Regions from separate parts of the Shewanella sp. SM74 genome, predicted to be linked through region 3. Evidence: predicted binding sites of a transcription regulator. Region 3 holds the regulator's gene; each other region holds the start of a gene.
What was found. The regulator MetJ, encoded in region 3, represses methionine synthesis genes. The targets are predictions, from matches to a motif close to TAGACGTCTAGACGTCTA.
Positions count from the first base shown of each region.

Region 1: msrA (peptide-methionine (S)-S-oxide reductase MsrA) is a predicted target of MetJ. The motif match lies at 1,667-1,684, and genes of this name have one in related genera.
Region 2: serA (phosphoglycerate dehydrogenase) is a predicted target of MetJ. The motif match lies at 1,129-1,146, and genes of this name have one in related genera.

Region 1 is NZ_JAKKRZ010000029.1:11,089-17,543, reverse strand. It holds gene pgm (phosphoglucomutase (alpha-D-glucose-1,6-bisphosphate-dependent)) at 1-1,061, shown strand, start outside; gene msrA (peptide-methionine (S)-S-oxide reductase MsrA) at 1,175-1,654, opposite strand; gene astE (succinylglutamate desuccinylase) at 1,985-3,019, shown strand; gene L5M49_RS20775 (thiamine pyrophosphate-dependent dehydrogenase E1 component subunit alpha) at 3,182-4,360, shown strand; gene L5M49_RS20770 (alpha-ketoacid dehydrogenase subunit beta) at 4,364-5,341, shown strand; gene L5M49_RS20765 (dihydrolipoyllysine-residue acetyltransferase) at 5,351-6,455, shown strand, end outside.
Region 2 is NZ_JAKKRZ010000036.1:24,172-30,626, reverse strand. It holds gene L5M49_RS22300 (helix-turn-helix transcriptional regulator) at 1-77, opposite strand, end outside; gene L5M49_RS22295 (DUF2238 domain-containing protein) at 472-1,080, opposite strand; gene serA (phosphoglycerate dehydrogenase) at 1,235-2,464, shown strand; gene ygfZ (tRNA-modifying protein YgfZ) at 2,619-3,581, shown strand; gene L5M49_RS22280 (two-component system response regulator) at 3,670-4,686, opposite strand; gene L5M49_RS22275 (PAS domain S-box protein) at 4,735-6,455, opposite strand, start outside.
Region 3 is NZ_JAKKRZ010000007.1:195,997-202,451, reverse strand. It holds gene phsA (thiosulfate reductase PhsA) at 1-873, shown strand, start outside; gene L5M49_RS09825 (4Fe-4S dicluster domain-containing protein) at 886-1,452, shown strand; gene nrfD (NrfD/PsrC family molybdoenzyme membrane anchor subunit) at 1,455-2,402, shown strand; gene L5M49_RS09815 (sulfite exporter TauE/SafE family protein) at 2,509-3,252, opposite strand; gene metJ (met regulon transcriptional regulator MetJ) at 3,387-3,701, opposite strand; gene metB (cystathionine gamma-synthase) at 3,914-5,077, shown strand; gene L5M49_RS09800 (bifunctional aspartate kinase/homoserine dehydrogenase II) at 5,089-6,455, shown strand, end outside.

The DNA of each region.
Region 1 (6,455 bases), on a different contig from region 3:
CCGAAGCGCTGGCATCAGGCTATGTCAACGCCATTGATTTGATCACGCCTTATGTGGCTGATTTAGACAATGTCATCGACATGCAGGCGATTGCCAACGCTAAGCTGCGTATCGGTGTGGACCCGCTCGGTGGTTCAGGGATTTTCTACTGGGCTCCGATTGCCGCGCGTTATGGGCTCGATATCACCTTAGTTAATGATAAAGTTGACCCAAGCTTTAGCTTTATGCCGCTGGATAAAGACGGCAAAATCCGCATGGATTGCTCGTCTCCCTATGCGATGGCAGGGTTACTCGCCCATAAAGAATCTTATGATTTATGCCTTGGTAACGATCCTGACTATGACCGTCACGGCATTGTCTGCCCTGGTACCGGCTTGATGGACCCTAATCACTACCTTGCGGTCGCTATCGATTATTTACTGACGCACAGACCGGATTGGAGCGATAGCTTAGCAATAGGTAAAACCTTAGTATCGAGTGCGCTTATCGATAGAATCTGTGCTTTCCACGGCAAAAAATTACTCGAAGTGCCTGTGGGATTTAAGTGGTTTGTCGATGGTTTAGCCGAAGCCACCATCGCCTTTGGCGGTGAAGAGAGCGCTGGCGCGGCATTTTTACGCCGTGATGGCACAACGTGGTGCACGGATAAAGACGGCTTCATTTTAGGGTTACTTGCCGCAGAAATTCTTGCGGTGACAGGTAAAACTCCAGGTCAACGCCATCAAGAGCTAGTAAAACAATTTGGCCAAAGTTTCTATAAGCGTATCGATAGCCCAATCAGTCTTGAAAACAAGGCCAAATTTGCGTTATTGAATGCAGAAACCTTAAATGCCACTGTGCTTGCGGGTGAGGCAATCGAAAACGTGTTAACTCATGCGCCGGGCAATAATGCGGCCATTGGTGGCATCAAAGTGACTACGGCGAATGGTTGGTTTGCGGCGCGTCCATCGGGCACGGAAGCGTTATTTAAGATCTACGGCGAGAGTTTTATCAGTGAGCAGCATTTAGCTGAAATCATCAAAGATGCGCAGGCATTAATTGATAAGGCGCTGAACGCTTAATGCAGCAGTAGGTTTATAAAGTATCAAAAACAAACGCACTCAGATTTGAGTGCGTTTTTGTTTGTGTCTAATGTCAGTTATGAGTAGTTGATCTCATGCTGATTTGACTGTATTTAGTACTCGATATGACAACTCGGTAAGTTATTCTTATCAATGTAATTTTGGTGATATTCCTCTGCCACATGGAACTGTTGTAATGGTACTATTTCAGTCACGATATGGCGCAATCCCCAACGACCTGAGCGGGCAAAAGCTAACTTTGAGGCTTCTGCGGCCACTTTTTGCTCACGGTCGTGGAAGAAAATGGTGCTGCGATATTGGGTGCCAATATCTCCGCCTTGCATGTTCAGACTCGTTGGGTTGTGGTTTTTCCAAAATACATCGAGCAAGTTTTCATAACTGACAAGGGCAGGGTCAAATTCCACTTGCACCACTTCGGCATGGCCCGTTTTGCCTTTTTTGACTTCTTCATAGCTCGTCGCCGCATTATTGCCGCCCATATAGCCGCAGGTGGCATTGGATACGCCGTTCACTTGTCTAAAAAAATACTCTACGCCCCAGAAACAGCCGGCACCAAAGGTTGCTAACGCCATAATTAAATCCAATAGAAGTCTAGATGGCTAAGGATTGTGATAAAACTTGAGTGCAAAAGCAAGCCTCAAGCTGGAATATTTATCATGGGAAATTCTTAGGGAATGTCCTAAGAATTTAACAATCAGCTTAGTTGAATGTCATTCCGCTTAAAACTGGGTCCTACGGCAATAAATGTCTGAGAACAGCACTAAAAACATGTGTTAGTATTGAAGCCGTTTTTTAGGTGCGAGTGAGATTAACCGCGGTGAGATAAATGCTTAAGTGGTTATTACTGCCTGTACTTATGCTATTGCGCCAATACTGTTACACATCATTATAAGGAGAATTCTGTGTTACAAGCTCTGTTAGATTCAAAGGATTTTTTAGCGCTCACCTTAGCCCATCCTGAACAGTTCGATGGCGAATTTTCATTTAACTTAGGCGATCATACTCAAGTGGAAGTGTGGGATACCGGTGTTATTGTTTTCGAACCAATACAGAATGAAGGAAAAGATATTGTGCTTTCCTGCGGTGTTCACGGTAACGAGACCGCGCCCATTGAACTCTGCAATGGCTTAATTAAGCAGCTTTTACAGCAAAAGATCATCGCGAAACAGCGCACTTTATTCCTGATTGGTAATCCATTAGCGATTAATAACGGCACGCGGATTATCGATGAGAATATGAATCGTCTCTTTAGTGGTGAGCATTCCAATCCACCAGGGTTAGTGAACCCTGAGCGAGTACGCGCCAAAAAACTCGAAGCCTATGTCGACCGTTTTTATACCGCGGTTGCCGATGGTCGTCAGCGCATTCATTATGATCTGCACACGGCGATGCGCGCCTCGAAGCATGAAAAGTTCGCTATTTATCCCTATCGTCCAGGGCGCGCCTTTAGCGGCGAGCAAATCATGTTTCTAGCCGCAAGCGGCGTTGATACGGTACTTTTTCACCACGAACCGACCACGACCTTTAGCTATTTTTCCTCCGAACACTACGGCGCCGATGCCTTTACCATTGAGCTTGGCAAGGTGTATCCCATGGGCCAGAACGACATGACGCGTTTTATCGCCACCCATGAAATGTTCATGCGCTTGATCACCGCTAAGCCGTTGGCGCTGGATGAATTTGATGCCGATTTGGTTAACTTGTACCAAGTGTGCCGCGTCATCAATAAACATTTCGATGATTTTGAATTTACCTTCGCAACTGATGTCGAAAACTTCAGAGCTTTCCCGAAGGGCTTTGTTTTAGCGCGGGAAGGTGGGCAAGAAATTAAAGTGGAGCACGAGTTTGAGTCTGTCGTGTTCCCTAATGCCAAAGTGCCTATTGGCAATCGCACTGTGATTTGCCTGATCCCTGCGGTGAATGCGGACGTGCGTTAGGCTTGTAAAGCAATATATACATGCGTGGCAGGGATAACTTGTGGTTTGAGCTATGCCAATGGTTGATAGGTAGTTTACGTTAACGTAATGTCCGTCGGGCATATTCGTATAAACAGACGCATCAAAACGCTTTGATGCGTAATGAGATAACAAGAGCACAATATGAGCAAAGCAACACTCAACACTGATACAGTGCACCGTGTCGGCTTCTTGGATAAGGCATCGCTACACATTCCTATCCTTCGAATTCTACAAGCCGACGGCACCACTTATGAAACCGCGGTTTTGCCTGTGATAGATGAAACCTTAGCCACTAAAATTTACGATACCTGTGTATTCACTCGGGTACTTGATGAACGTATGCTTGGCGCCCAGCGTCAAGGGCGCATCAGCTTCTACATGACCTGTACGGGTGAAGAAGCGGCTATTGTCGGCAGTGTGGCCGCACTCGATCAAGAAGATGTGATCCTCGCGCAATATCGCGAGCATGCGGCGCTGCGTTATCGTGGCTTTACTACTGAACAGTTTATGAATCAGATGTTCAGTAACGAGAAAGATCTTGGTAAAGGTCGCCAAATGCCAATCCATTACGGCAGTGCGGCATTGCATTATCAAACGATTTCTTCACCTTTAGCCACGCAAATCCCGCAGGCGACTGGTGTGGGCTACAGCTTAAAAATGCAAGGTAAGCGCAAAGTCGCGGTTTGTTATTTTGGCGAAGGCGCTGCATCGGAAGGGGACTTCCATGCCGGTCTAAACATGGCCGCGGTACTGAAATGCCCAGTGATTTTCTTCTGTCGTAACAATGGCTACGCGATTTCTACCCCCACTGAAGAGCAGTTTGCCGGTAACGGTATTGCCAGCCGTGGTGTCGGTTATGGCATGCACACCATTCGTGTTGATGGTAATGACATGTTGGCCGTGTTAGCGGCAACCCAGCAAGCCCGTGCCTATGCGATTGAGCATAATGCCCCAGTGCTGATTGAAGCCATGACTTACCGTCTCGGCGCACACTCTTCTTCAGACGATCCCTCAGGTTATCGCTCGAAAGATGAAGAAGCCAAGTGGCAGCAACACGATCCGGTTAAACGCTTCAAATTATGGCTTATCAACAAAGGTTGGTTGGCTGAAGCGGATGATGTGAAACTGCATGAAAAATATCGTGAAGAAGTATTGGCTGCGGTAAAAGTGGCTGAAAAAATTCCTGTGCCTATGCTGGATGAAATTATTGAAGATGTGTACGACAAGCCGACGCCAGTGCTGAAAAAGCAACTCGCCGATCTTAAAGAACATATCAAGAAATATCCGCAAGCCTATCCAAAAAGTGCAGGGAGACTATAAGCCGTGGCTGAAATGAATATGTTACAGGCCGTCAATGAGGCCTTGTCGATTGCCATGCAAGCCGATGAACGCATGGTGGTTTTTGGTGAAGATGTGGGCCACTTTGGCGGGGTATTTCGCGCCACCTCCGGTCTTCAAGAAAAATTCGGTCGCGCTCGCTGCTTTAATACGCCGCTGACAGAGCAAGGTATTGCCGGTTTTGCCAATGGTTTAGCCTCAAATGGCATGACCGCCGTGGCTGAAATTCAATTCGCCGATTATATCTTTCCGGCGTTTGATCAAATCGTTAACGAGTCGGCTAAGTTCCGTTACCGTAGCGGTAATGAGTTCGATGTCGGTGGATTAGTGTTCCGTACGCCCTATGGCGGCGGTATCGCGGGCGGCCATTATCACTCTCAATCACCCGAAGCTTATTTTACCCAGACACCGGGATTAAAAGTGGTGGTGCCACGTAACCCTGAGCAAGCCAAAGGTCTGCTGTTGGCGTCAATCCGTGACAAAAATCCGGTGATCTTCTTTGAGCCTAAGCGTTTATATCGTGCATCGGTTGGCGAAGTGCCAGCGGGCGATTATGAAATTGAACTGGGTAAGGCTGAAGTGGTTCGCGAAGGTAAAGACATCACCTTAGTGGCGTGGGGCGCGCAAATGGAAATCCTTGAAAAAGCCGCCGACATGGCCGCTAAAGAAGGGATCTCCTGTGAAGTTATCGATTTACGCACCTTGTCACCCTGGGATATCGATACCGTTGCCGATTCAGTCAAAAAGACCGGACGTTTACTGGTTAACCATGAAGCGCCATTAACCGGTGGTTTTGCTGGTGAGATAGCGGCGACGATTCAGCAAGAATGCTTCTTGTATTTAGAGTCACCCATCAGCCGCGTTTGTGGTTTAGATACCCCGTACCCACTCATTCATGAAAAAGAATACATGCCAGATGCATTCAAAACGTTTGAAGCCATCAAAGCATCAGTGACCTTCTAGGAGTCCGGTATGATTAAAGATTTTATTTTGCCGGATATTGGCGAAGGTGTTGTGGAGTGTGAGTTGGTTGAATGGTTGGTCAAAGAAGGCGACACAGTCGTTGAAGATCAGCCGATTGCCGATGTCATGACAGACAAAGCACTTGTTCAAATCCCAGCGCCTTTTGCGGGCGTAGTCACTAAGCTGTATTACGCCAAGGGCGATATTGCGAAAGTGCATGCGCCGCTCTATGCCGTAAAAATTGAAGATGCCGTTGAAATCGCGGGCGAAGAATCTGTTGCGGCTGCAGCTGCGACAATCGCAAAAGCTGCTGAGCCAGTGGCAGTCACAAACGCGACCACGTCATCCAGTTCGTCTGTCAGCATTGAAGAATTCTTGCTACCAGATATCGGCGAAGGCATAGTTGAATGTGAGCTAGTCGAATGGTTGGTGAGTGAAGGTGATTGGGTTGAGGAAGATCAACCGATTGCCGACGTGATGACAGATAAAGCGCTGGTGCAAATTCCTGCCATTAAAGCGGGTAAAATAGCCAAACTGCATTATCGCAAAGGTCAGCTAGCTAAAGTACATGCGCCTTTATTTGCCATTGAAGTTGAGCAGATGGCTTCTGCACCTGCGACGACAATAAATACAGATACTGTGGCCAATGCCGCACCTGCAGCGCAGGCTGTGAGTGCAGAGCCTGCTCGCCAAGGTAAAGCCTTAGCCAGCCCCGCAGTTCGTCGCATGGCGCGTTCCTTAGATATCGACTTGAGCCAAGTACTTGGCACAGGAAAGCACGGCCGTGTGTATAAGGAAGATATCACTCGCTTCCAACAAGGCGCGAGCAATGTTTCTGCATCAAGTGCGACTCAGGTAAAAGAGGCGCCAGTTCAAGCGACTCAAGCATCTCAAACCCAAGTTCCAACATCTACAGTGACTCAACGCGCTGACACGGTTGAGCCGATTCGCGGCGTAAAAGCTGTGATGGCACGCATGATGGTGGAATCTGTGTCGAGCATTCCGCACTTTACCTATTGCGAAGAGTTTGATTTAACAGACTTAGTTGCACTGCGTGAAAGCATGAAAGTGAAGTATTCGTCAGATGAAGTGAAGCTGACCATGATGCCTTTCT
Region 2 (6,455 bases), on a different contig from region 3:
ATGGATTCAGCGAGTAACGCTAAATGACATGGCGCGGCCATTTGGTGTAAAAAAACCAATTCATTAATTGTGCTCAATGACTCTCCTCCCTGAAAAGTATTCTCTATTGCAAAATGGTATGTTTGACTCGTCTTTTTAGTTAGATTTTTCAACATTCCATTAACCTAGTTAATTCTGACTAGTTAACGATTGAAAAACATCACCCAAATGTACTATTCCCTGTTTAATGCTAGTAGGTTCGACTAACTCACCACAATAAAATGGAATAACAGTCAAAAATACCGTTTTACTTGGCCAACGCCCAGCACCTAATACTTTCCAACTATGACGTTATCAACCCAAAGTTGCAATACAAAGAAAACACAATAACAACACTAAAGTATGACAACTCAATGTCATCACACTCACACCATATATTTCAGGGAAGAAAGTCTTACAACTCAAACAGAGAGCATCATCCACTTTTAGCCGCTAAATCCTCTGCTTGAGTCTCGCGATTTGTTTATCTTGAAAACGAGACAGTAAAGCTAACGCGACAATTGCGCCAATGAGGGCAAGAAACATGTCGGATTGGGTATCCCATACATAGCCTTGAGTCCCTAAAAAGGCTTCAGCCCCTTCGCCGGTTGCCACGGCAACCCACCATTCGATCAGTTCATAAAACGCCGAAAATGCGAGCACAAAACAAGTAGCAAGAAACGCGCACCAAGCCCCAGGTTTGACAGCTTGATTACGCAACATAATTTCACGGGCGAGCATGGCTGGGATAAAACCTTGCGCAAAATGACCCACTTTATCGTAATTATTACGTTCTGAACCCATCCAATCGGCAATCGTGTCGAATAACGGCACTTCAGCGTAAGTATAATGAGCACCTACAAACAACACACAGCAGTGTATTAAGACGAGAAAATACACTAGAGGTGTTAGTGGAAAACGTTTGCGAGTAAAGAATAAAATCGGTACAGCAATCAATGCAGGTAAGGCTTCGAGCCACCATGTGAAAGGATCTGCGGGTTTTATCGCCGACCACACCAAAACTGAGAGGTAAATACCGCACCATGCGATTTTGTTATTCAATGTTTCTTCCTCTTATGCGATATTGTTCTAAATTTAGAATATTAACTTTAGCCATCTAGCCCTCCACACTGAGCAAAAAAAGTGCTACTTTGGTGGGTGAAGGTTGTGAGCATATCATAAGAAACATTTCTATTAATTAGAGGGTACCCATATCATGGCGAAACATTCGCTGGACAAGGATAAGATCAAGATCCTGCTGTTGGAAGGCGTCCACCAATCTGCGGTCGATGTATTTGAACGTGCGGGATACACCAATATCGAATACCACAAAGCTTCCTTAAGCGATGAAGCCTTACTTGAGTCCATTAAAGATGCGCATTTTGTGGGACTTCGTTCGCGTACCCAATTAACTGCAGAGGTGCTGAAACGTGCCGAGAAGTTAATCGCGATAGGATGTTTCTGTATTGGAACCAACCAAGTTGACCTTGCCACCGCCGAATCCCTTGGTATCCCAGTATTTAACGCGCCATTCTCAAACACTCGCAGTGTTGCAGAACTAGTGATTGGCGAAATCATTATGTTGATGCGGGGTATCCCTGAACGCAACGCTATCGCTCACCGTGGTGGCTGGATGAAAACCGCAGCGGGCAGCTATGAAGTGCGTGGTAAAACCTTAGGTGTGATTGGTTACGGCCATATTGGTACTCAGCTTGGCATTCTGGCGGAAACCTTAGGTATGCGCGTCGTGTTCTTCGATATCGAAGACAAACTGCCGCTAGGTAACGCACAACAAGTCCATTCGTTGGAACTCCTATTAGCACAAGCTGATGTGGTTAGCTTACATGTCCCTGAAACTCCACAAACAAAAGACATGATAGGCGCTGCCGAGTTTGCAGCAATGAAAAAGGGCAGCATCTTTATCAACGCATCACGCGGTACTGTAGTCGATATTGAAGCTTTAACCGTTGCGTTAAAAGAACGTCACCTCGCAGGTGCCGCAATCGATGTGTTCCCCGTTGAACCACAATCGAATGACGATGAATTTATCAGTCCTCTACGCGGTTTAGACAATGTTCTACTCACGCCGCATGTCGGCGGTAGCACGGCCGAAGCCCAAGAAAACATTGGTATCGAAGTCGCGGGTAAGCTCGCTAAATACTCAGACAACGGCTCAACCGTTTCTGCGGTTAACTTCCCTGAAGTGTCATTACCAACGCATAAAGGCACCTCGCGCTTGCTGCATATTCACCAAAACCGTCCGGGCGTGTTGATCAAGATCAACCAAGCCTTCTCGGAAAAAGGCATCAACATCGCCGCCCAATATTTGCAGACCACCGCAGAAATTGGTTATGTCGTGATGGAAGTAGATACAACTCAAGCGGAAGAAGCCTTAGTTGAACTCAAAGCCATTGAAGGTACATTACGTACCCGCGTGCTGTTTTAAACTTTAAACTCCACTCGCTTTAAGCCTATCGACTAAAGCACACATATTAAGGCGCACAGATCATTCACAGATATGTGCGCCTTATGCTTTTGAGCCAACTGGAATTCCGTTACAATCTAGCCTCTCACATCGTCTTCATTTTCAGGATCTCGCTATGACTATTTCAGTTTCTACGCCCCATTGGGATCTGGACGCTACCTTGCCTCCACTTATGCTTGCCAACTTATCTCATTTGGGCCTCATCAAAGTCGTTGGAGAACAAGGCCGCAGTTTTATCCATGGCCAAGTGACCACAGACATCAGCTCATTGGCCACAGATCAATGGCGCTGGGGCGCGCATTGCGATCCTAAAGGTAAAATGCTGGCCAGTTTCAGAACCTTTGCCATTCAAGATGCACTCTTTATGTTGATGCCAAAGGATGCCATCGAAGTCGATTTACCCCAGTTACAAAAATATGCCGTGTTTAGTAAAGCCACCCTAAGCAATGCATCCGCTGAGTGGACTCTGCTCGGGGTTGCCGGTGAACAGGCAAGCCAATTCGTGAACAAACATTTTGGTGACATTCAGCAAGAGCTCACACTCATTGAAAATGGTGCGATTTTAAAAGACGCTGAACGTTTTATTTTAGTATTAACACCAGATGCCGCAGCAGCTTTAGTTGCGCAATCGGAACTGAGTGTATTTGACGCCAGTGCATGGCAAGCGTTAGAGATTGCAGCAGGTTACCCCAACCTTGCCGCCAGCCATGCCAGCCAGTACGTACCGCAGATGTGTAATCTACAAGCGGTTAACGGTATCAGCTTCAACAAGGGCTGCTACATGGGACAAGAAACCATAGCGCGAATGAAATATCGCGGTGGTAATAAACGCGCCCTGTATATTTTGCGCGGTCACACCAATCTTCAAATCAACCTAGCATCAGGCCTTGAAATCGCGATGGAAGACAGTTTTCGCCGTGGCGGTCAAATCATTGAGTTTGTACAGCGCGGCAACCAAGTCTTGTTAACCGCCGTACTTCCTAATGACACGGCTAATGATACTCAACTACGTTTTGCCGACGATGAACAATCACATTTAACGATCCAAGCCCTGCCTTACTCATTAGATGAAGCATAATACTTTGATTTAATATGATTAGTATAAAATATTGAAGCAGAATAAAGGCGCCAATGGCGCCTTTATCTTAGTCAATGCACTTCGAGCATTAATTTTCTAAATAAGTATCTCGAATAGCAATTGCTTCTGGCAGGATTTGCTTGAACTCCTCCACAAGCTTAGGATCGAAATGTTTTCCCGCTTGATTTTCAAATAGCTCCATAGTCGCTTCAATCGTCCAAGCCTGCTTGTAAGGACGCTGGGACGTCAACGCATCGAACACATCCGCAATCGCGGTGATACGCCCTTCAAGGGGAATTTCTTCGCCTACCAAGCCATTGGGGTAACCTGAACCATCCCACTTCTCATGGTGAGTTAAGGCGATACGGCGGGCCATTTGCAATAACGGATCGCTATGTTCACCAATAATTTCTGCACCTATGGCGGCGTGCTGCTGCATAATTTCCCATTCCTGCGCATCAAGTTTCCCTGGCTTTTTCAGCACAGCATCGGGCGTACCGATTTTACCAATATCGTGCATAGGCGCCGCATTAAAAATCAAGTCACAAAAGGTTGTCGGTAAGCCGAGCTTTATCGCTAATATACGGGCGTAATGGCTCATACGCACAACATGTAGACCCGTCTCGTTGTCTTTGTATTCAGCGGCACGACCAAGACGACGGATAATCTCGAAACGGGTTTCTTCTAATTCGTGGGTACGAACTTTAACTTGTTGTTCAAGTAGACGTTTTTGATCATAGAGCGCAAGATGCGTTTTAACCCGCGCTTTAACGACAGGCGCACTGACAGGCTTAGTAATGTAATCCACCGCGCCCAATGCAAAACCTTGGGCTTCATCAGCAATTTCAGATAAGGCGGTCACGAAGATCACCGGAATATGGCTGGTCAGCGGCTCTTGCTTTAGCAGCTTGCAGACTTCATAGCCATTCATACCTGGCATCATGACATCGAGCAGAATTAAGTCGGGCCGCGATTTTGTCACTAACGCTAATGCCCTTGGCCCATCGATCGCCACTTTGACTTTGTAATCATCACCTAGAATACCAATCAAAATATCGATATTCTCAGGTGTGTCATCGACGACTAATATTGTTGCTTTTTCCATTAACAACTCCACTCAATGTCACGCATTATAAATTCGCGCTACCGCTTTCTATCCTAACTGTGTAATCACATCGTCAATTAAGTCGATTGCCTCATCAAACTGATACTGGTTAATCATAGATAAAGCGGGGCTTAATGTTTGCCACATTGCACTGCTCACCTTCGGCTTTAACGCATCAATTTTTGCCACAGCACTGGCATCGGCTTCATCTAGATTCTGACGTAAGACCCGTAATGCGGCTCTCAAGTCCTCATCTGATAGCAAGTCCACCGCTTGAGGCTCGGCTTGATTCACTATCACAGGCTTAGCGTGTTCAATCGCATCGCAGATAGAGGCCACTAGCGGTTGAATTTGAACTAACTCATCTTCATAGGGCGCTTTCTCTGTTAAATGCAACTCAAGCAAACGCGCTAATTCCACCAATTTTGCCGAACTTAAATTGCCCGCTAAGCCTTTAAGGGTGTGGGCGATACGCACGGCATCTTCGACTTGATTCGCCGCGATGGCTTTGCGAACCTGCTCCACGACATTACGTTGACTGCTCACGAAACGATCAAAGATTCGTTGATAAAGACGCGTCGAATGCTGTACCAGTTGCAAACCTCTATCGATATCCAACTCAGGGTGTTCTGGCCACTTGAGCAATACCGTTTTATCAGCGCCATTGCTGACTTCCCCCTGTGCGCTGGACGAAGTTAACTGAGTTGAGGCTTCTGCCCTTATCGCCGCAGAAATTCCAGAAGAAGATCCGAGGTATTTCAATAGGGTTTGATAAAGCACATTCACTTCTATGGGCTTGGCAATATGGTCGTTCATGCCCGCCCTGATGCACATGTCCCTATCGCCCGCCATCGCATTAGCCGTCATGGCGACGACGGGTAAATTTGCCAACGCGGGTCTTTTTCTTATCGCCTGAGTGGCTTGATAACCATCCATGACCGGCATTTGGCAATCCATTAACACTAGATCGAAATGCTGTTGGGATAGCTTATCTAAGGCAATTTGGCCATTGGTCGCTATGGATAAAATAATCCCCACTTGCTCTAAAAACTCGCTGGCGACTTCGAGATTCATCTCGTTATCTTCCACTAATAAGATACGCTTCCCTTGAAGTGGCAATAATAACTGCGGCGCCAGCTCTTCAGTGCGGCGTCTCACTGGCAATATGCCTTCACGGCCAATCGCATTCATTATGCCATCGAGCATGCGTGAGGCGCTGATGGGTTTACTGATGTACCCCGCCAGTGCTAATTGCTCAATTTGAGTGATAAATTCATGATTCGCATGGGCGGATACCATCAAGATCTTAGGCTGAGACTTAGCCTGTAGTTGGATCTGACGGGCGGTTTCTAACCCGTCCATACTGGGCATTTTCCAATCGATTAATGCCACTTCATAGGTCTGCAGTAAGCAGCGGCTTATTGCTTCTTCACCTGAACGAACCGTATCGACTCTAAAGCCCATACTTTCGAGCGTTGTACGCATTATGTCTCTGGCGGTCGCGTTATCATCTACCACCAGCACAGACATGCCCTCAAGCTCTTGCTCAAGCACTAATTTTTGGCCCTCAGAAATTTGTAACTTCACAGTGAAATAGAAGGTGCTGCCATGACCAAATTGACTTTCGACACCAATATTGCCCCCCATGAGTTCAACGAGTTGCTTGCAAATAGCCAAGCCTAAGCCTGTACCACCGTATTTACGGGTGGTTGAAGTATCCGCTTGGGTAAAGGATTTAAATAATTTTGCTTGCTGCTGCTCAGTTAAGC
Region 3 (6,455 bases):
ACCGCCGCCTATGCGGACGTGATTTTACCTGAGTCGACTTATCTTGAACGTGATGAAGAAATTGCTGATAAGTCAGGTAAAAATCCGGCCTATTATGTGCGCCAACGGGTCGTAGAAACCTTAGGTGATACTAAGCCTTCTTGGCAGATCTTTAAGGATGTGGGTGTGGCTATGGGCCTTGGCGAGTTCTATCCATGGGAAAACATGGAAACCCTGCAAATGCTGCAGGTGAACCGCGACACTGACCTGCTGCGCCGGATCAAAGACGAAGGTTTTGTGAGCTTCGGTAAGCCAATTATGTTGTGCGAGCCTAAGATGGTTGCCGAGTTTATTAAGGCATACCCCAATGCGCGGCCAGCCGATGAAGACGGCACTTACGCCAGTGCACTGACCTTTAAAACCCCTAGTGGCAAGATTGAACTCACTTCCGCGAAAGTCGAAGCCATGGCACCGGGCCGTGGGGTGATCAAGTTCCGCGAAGTGAATCTTAAAAAAGCAGATGAGTTGTACTTTATCCAAGGCAAAGTGGCGGTGCACACCAATGGCGCCACCCACAATGTGCCTATGCTCGCTAACCTGATGTCGGATAACGCTGTGTGGGTTCACCCCGTTACTGCGGGCAAGTTAGGGATCAGCAATGGCGACCCAATCCGCCTCACCAGCAGTGTAGGCACAGAAGAAGGCCATGCCTTAGTCACGCCGGGCATTCGTCAAGATACTGTGTTTGCTTACATGGGCTTTGGTTCTAAAAACAAAGAGTTGGTCAGAGCAACGGGCAAAGGTATCCACTGCGGTAACTTACTACCGCACGTGACTGCTCCTGTGTGTGGCATGACAGTGCACACCACGGGCGTCACGCTGGCAAAGCGCTAATCGGAGGCTTAAATGAATAAACGATATGTAATGGTGCACGACGAGAATAAGTGCATCGGCTGCCAAGCTTGTAACGTGGCGTGTCGCAGTGAAAATGGCGTACCCGAAGGCGTAACTCGTCTGCAAGTGCGTGTGGAAGGCCCCTTTGGTGAGATGCCCAATCTGCATTTCAAATATCACAGGGTATCTTGCCAGCAATGTGAAGATGCACCCTGCGTTAAAGTGTGCCCAACAGGCGCGGCCTATGTGGGTGAAGATGGCATTATCTCTATCCATACCGAGAAGTGTGTCGGTTGTATGTACTGTGTGGCAGCGTGCCCTTATAAAGTGCGCTTTATGAACCCAGAAACCAAGGCGGCGGACAAGTGTAACTTCTGTAAAGACAGTCGTTTAGCACGGGGCGAAGAGCCAGCGTGTGTGACAGTGTGTCCAACCGATGCCTTGGTTTTTGGTGATGCCAATGATCCGCAGAGTGAAGTGGCCATCATGCTCAACACTAAAATCACTTACCAAGATAAAACCCATTTGGGCACAAAACCTAGGGTATATCGCGTTCCTACCAAAAGAGGGGGGATTTGATTATGAACAATACTTGGGGCGACATGGCGCAATATGATCCTGTCACTTGGCACTGGGTCATCGCCGTTTACCTGTTTATGGCGGGGTTATCCGCGGGCAGTTTATTGATTGGCATTGGTTTACGCTGGGCGAATAAGGAACTCAGCGCGGGAGCTGAAAGCAGCATTCTTAAGGCGGCAGCCATTATTGGGCCTGTAGCAATTAGCTTAGGTCTAGCTTGCTTAGTGTTTGACTTAACCAAACCATTCCACTTTTGGCTGATCTTAATTCACTATAACTTCCAGTCTGTGATGGCAATCGGGGTGCTGGCGCTGCTGGCGTATTCTCCCTTAGCTTTTGCGTACGCCATTATTGTGCTGCGGGATGACTTACCAAAATGGGGTTTGGGTTTCCTAACACCTATCGCTAAGTTACTTATGCCATTTCGAAGGCTGATTGAAGTATTGTTGTTTGTCCTCGCCATTGGCGTAGGGGCTTACACTGGCTTCTTAATTTCGGCGATGAATGCCTATCCTATGCTCAACACTGCGGTGCTGCCTGCGCTGTTTTTAGTGTCAGGTCTATCGGCGGGCGCTGCGGCAAATGCGGTACTGGCGTTGCTGATGTTTAAGACTGACAGCCACGACAAAACTTTAGTGAAGATGCACGGTTTAGAATTGCCTGTGATGGCGATTGAAATTCTATTCCTGTTCATGTTGTTTTGCGCCTTGTACTTCAAGGGCGGCGCGGCAGCTGCGGCCTTAGCATCGTTAACGTCTGGGCTATGGGCAAGCGTGTTCTGGATAGGTGTTGTCGGTATCGGCTTTGGTATTCCATTGCTGTTTATGCTGCTACCCGCCGCGACTCGCCACACTAAGGGCGCGATGATCATGGTTGCTTGTGCGAGCTTAACGGGCGTACTCGCCTTAAGACACTTTATTGTGTACGCAGGGCAAAGCTATTTAAGCTGAGTGTAAGCTTGCTTTACGTATTGATAGATAAAGAAAAAGCACTGGCAATGTCAGTGCTTTTTTATTGTTTGAATCTTGAGAAGGTTTGCCAGTACAAGCGGGACGCTTATTGGGGTAATAACTCGATAACCGACTTCACCGTTAGCACTAAGGCGCTGATACTGCACAGGACTAACGTCGCCATCTTTGTCTTCTCTTTATCGACACGGCCCACTAATCGTCCTGCGACTAAGTAACCTAAAATCACTGAGGGTAGCAGCATCAACGACAGCCACAGATGTTTTAATTCTAATAAGCCAGTGATTGCTAAAATGATCAGTGCAATCATGGAGCTAAAAATGAAGAAGGCCGACAGGGCGGCGCGAAACTGCGAGGCATCTTTGCCCGATAATAGAATCGCCATCGGCGGGCCACCAATCGCGGCGATATTGCCGAAGATCCCTGAAACCACGCCCGCACCGAAGAGGGTTTTCTTATTCACTGGCAGGCTGAATTTATATAGGCTGAGGATCACTGCGACAGTCACAATGGCGGCGATGGATAAACCCAGTATGGGCTGAGGCGCAAACAGCAATAAACTCGCGCCGATAAAACCGCCGGGCACGCGACCTAGGAGCGCATATTGCAGGCCATTGAATTCTAAGTGGCCGCGTTCACGCACTAAGGTCAGCAGGGCGATGGAGAAACCCATAGCAATCACAGGCGCTGGCACGAGTTGTGGATCGACGATATACAGCAAAGGACTGGCTACAACCGCAAGCCCAAACCCAATCAGACTTTGGGTTAAGGCGCCCAGAAACACGACCAGCGAGGCTAAGGCGAGTGTCTGTGGATCTATCATAGAAAACATAGGATTTCCTATATCCCAAACCACCTCAAGATAGTGAAATTTAAAGTTTGAAGTCGCTTGGGTATAAACAAAAAGGGATCGTTAACGATCCCTATTGATGAGCACTGTGATATGACTTTGAAAGCGACGAGTCGCTATTCCATGTCTTCCCACTCGATTCCCATTTGATCCATCAACAACTTGGCTTCGGCAGGAATGCTGTCTGGGTTGTCTTTTGACAGATCTTCATCGTTGGGCAATGGCTGACCAGTGTAGGCGTGCAAAAATGCCTCACACAACAGCTCGCTGTTGGTGGCGTGACGCAAATTATTGACCTGACGACGAGTACGTTCGTCCGTGAGGACCTTAAGCACTTTGAGCGGAATAGACACAGTAATTTTTTTTACTTGTTCATTCTTCTTGCCATGTTCAGCATAGGGGCTGATGTATTCCCCATTCCATTCAGTCATTGACTCACCTGTTATAACGCTAAATTCGGGGCAGATTTTAAACCCTTACAAACAACAGTCAAATTATTGCTACTATTTCTTTGTGATTGCAAACAGATTTCTTTATGTTCAGACGTCTAAACGTCTTCACGCCTATTGACGATGGCGTTGGGCTTAGGTACATTTAGACGTCCAGACATCTCTATCAGTCTACCGAATTTAGGAGTCCACCCATGGCAGAGCGTCAATTAGCCACACTGGCAGTGCGTCAGGGTATCGAAAGCGATACTCAATATGGTGCAGTTGTGCCACCGATTTATTTGTCGACTAATTACGCCTTCGATGGTCATAAAAATCCCCGCGAATTCGATTACAGTCGTTCAGGCAACCCAACGCGCTGCATTTTAGGCGAAGCATTAGCCCAATTAGAAAAGGGCGCCACTGGTATAGTGACCTGCACTGGCATGGCGGCCATCACCTTAGTGACCACCTTACTCGGCCCCGATGACCTATTAGTTGTGCCCCATGATTGCTATGGTGGTTCCTACCGTTTATTTACCAACTTGGCGAAGAAAGGCCAGTTTAAGCTCATTGTGGTCGACCAAACCGACAGCCAAGCGTTAGCCGCCGCCATTGCGCAGAATCCTAAGATGGTGTGGCTCGAAACCCCATCGAACCCGTTATTGCGTGTGGTGGATATCGAAGCCATTGCTAAGGTGAGCCATGAGGTCGGCGCGCTGGTGGTGGTTGATAACACCTTTTTATCGCCGATATTGCAACAACCCCTATTGTTAGGCGCGGATATCGTTATCCACTCCACCACTAAATATATCAATGGTCACAGCGATGTGGTCGGCGGCGCAGTGGTCGCCAAAGACGCGCAAATCGGCGAAAGCTTACATTGGTGGTCGAACACTCTAGGCTTAACGGGGTCAGCCTTCGACAGTTATCTGACCCTGCGCGGCCTGCGTACCTTAGCGGTGCGTATTCGCGAGCATCAAACCAATGCCCAGCGTATTATTGAGGTATTAACCCAAAGCCCTGTGGTGAGTAAAGTCTATTACCCAGGGCTTGCGGATCACCCAGGCCACGCCATTGCGGCCAAGCAACAACAGGGCTTTGGCGCTATGCTGAGTTTTGAACTCAAAGGCGGCGAGGCCGAAGTGGTGGCCTTTTTAGGTGCACTCAGCTTATTTAGCGTGGCGGAAAGTTTAGGTGGCGTCGAAAGTTTAGTGGCAGTGCCCGCCACTATGACCCACAGAGCCATGGAGCCGCAGGCGCGCTTCGAGGCTGGTATTAAGGACACCCTATTGCGTCTATCGGTGGGTATTGAAGATGCCGCCGATTTAGTTGCAGATATTCAAGCAGGATTAGCCGCCGTTGCGGCTTGTCAGTAGAGGAATAATAGATGGCACGTTGTCACTTACATAAATTTGGTGGCTCCAGTTTAGCGGATGCCGATTGTTATCGTCGAGTCGCCCATATCCTGTTAACCCACGGTCATAGTGATGATCTTGTGGTGGTCTCTGCGGCGGGTAAAAGCACGAATTTCCTGTATAAATTATTAGCGCTGCGTGATGCGGGTCAGCTATGGCAAGAAGAGTTACAAGTGCTGATCAGCTACCAACAGGGGTTGATTGAGCAGTTGTTGTCGAATGAACAAGCCCGCGATCTGCGTGAGCGTTTGGCCACGGATAAAGCGCAACTCATCAGCTTGTTGTCCTTAGACGAGCGCAACGAATACCAAATCAACCATGTGGTGAGCTTTGGCGAACGTTGGTCGGCACGTTTAATGGCGGCGCTACTGCGCGAATCTGGCGTGGCGGCAAGCCATGTGGATGCCTGTTCAATTTTAGTGGCCGATGAAGCCGCTGTGCCACAAATTCGGGTACAAGAATCCCGCGCTAAAGTACAAGCCCTATTAGCCGCGCATCCCAATGAACGCTTAGTGATCACAGGTTTTATCTGCGCTAACGAGCGTGGCGATACCCTATTACTTGGCCGTAATGGTTCAGATTTTAGCGCCAGCCTGATTGCTAGTCTCGCCGATATCGAGCGCGTGACCATTTGGACCGATGTGGAAGGGGTATTCAACGCCGATCCTAATAAAATCAACGATGCCAAGTTACTGAAAAGCATGTCACTTGCCGAAGCCGATCGCCTAGCGCGTTTGGGCTCGCCAGTATTGCATTCGCGCACTCTGCAGCCGTTATTCAATACCGAAGTGAGCTTAGCGGTGCGTTCAAGTTATGCATCGCACACCGACTTCACCTTAATCGCACCCCACAGTTCGTCGGCGAGCGCGCCTGTGGTGACTAATCTCAATGCTGTCGTCCTGTTTGGCTTTAAACTCACGGGGGAGTTAACTCGTTTATTAGATTTATTGATTGCCGCGGGTTTAACGCCATTGGCCCATTGGACCTCTGCCCATCAAAGAGTTGAACTTGCCTATACCGCTGAGAATCAAAAACAAGTTCAAAGATTACTCGATGCCGAGGCAGAAGCATTAGGGATCAGCGAGCAGCAGATCAACACAGATTTTGGTTTAGTCGCATTAGTGAGTGCCGACGCCGAACATTATCGCCGCAGCTTCGCGCGTTTGCTGAGCCGTGATGCTAAACCTTTGTTCAGTGGCGATTTAAGTTTAGTGACGTTAGTGCCTCAGTCACAGGTGAATCTGTTAACCCAAAAAGTCCACCGTCGCTGCGCTGGTCCGCGTAAACGCATTGGCGTCCTGCTGCTCGGTGTGGGTAATATCGGTGAGGCTTGGATCGA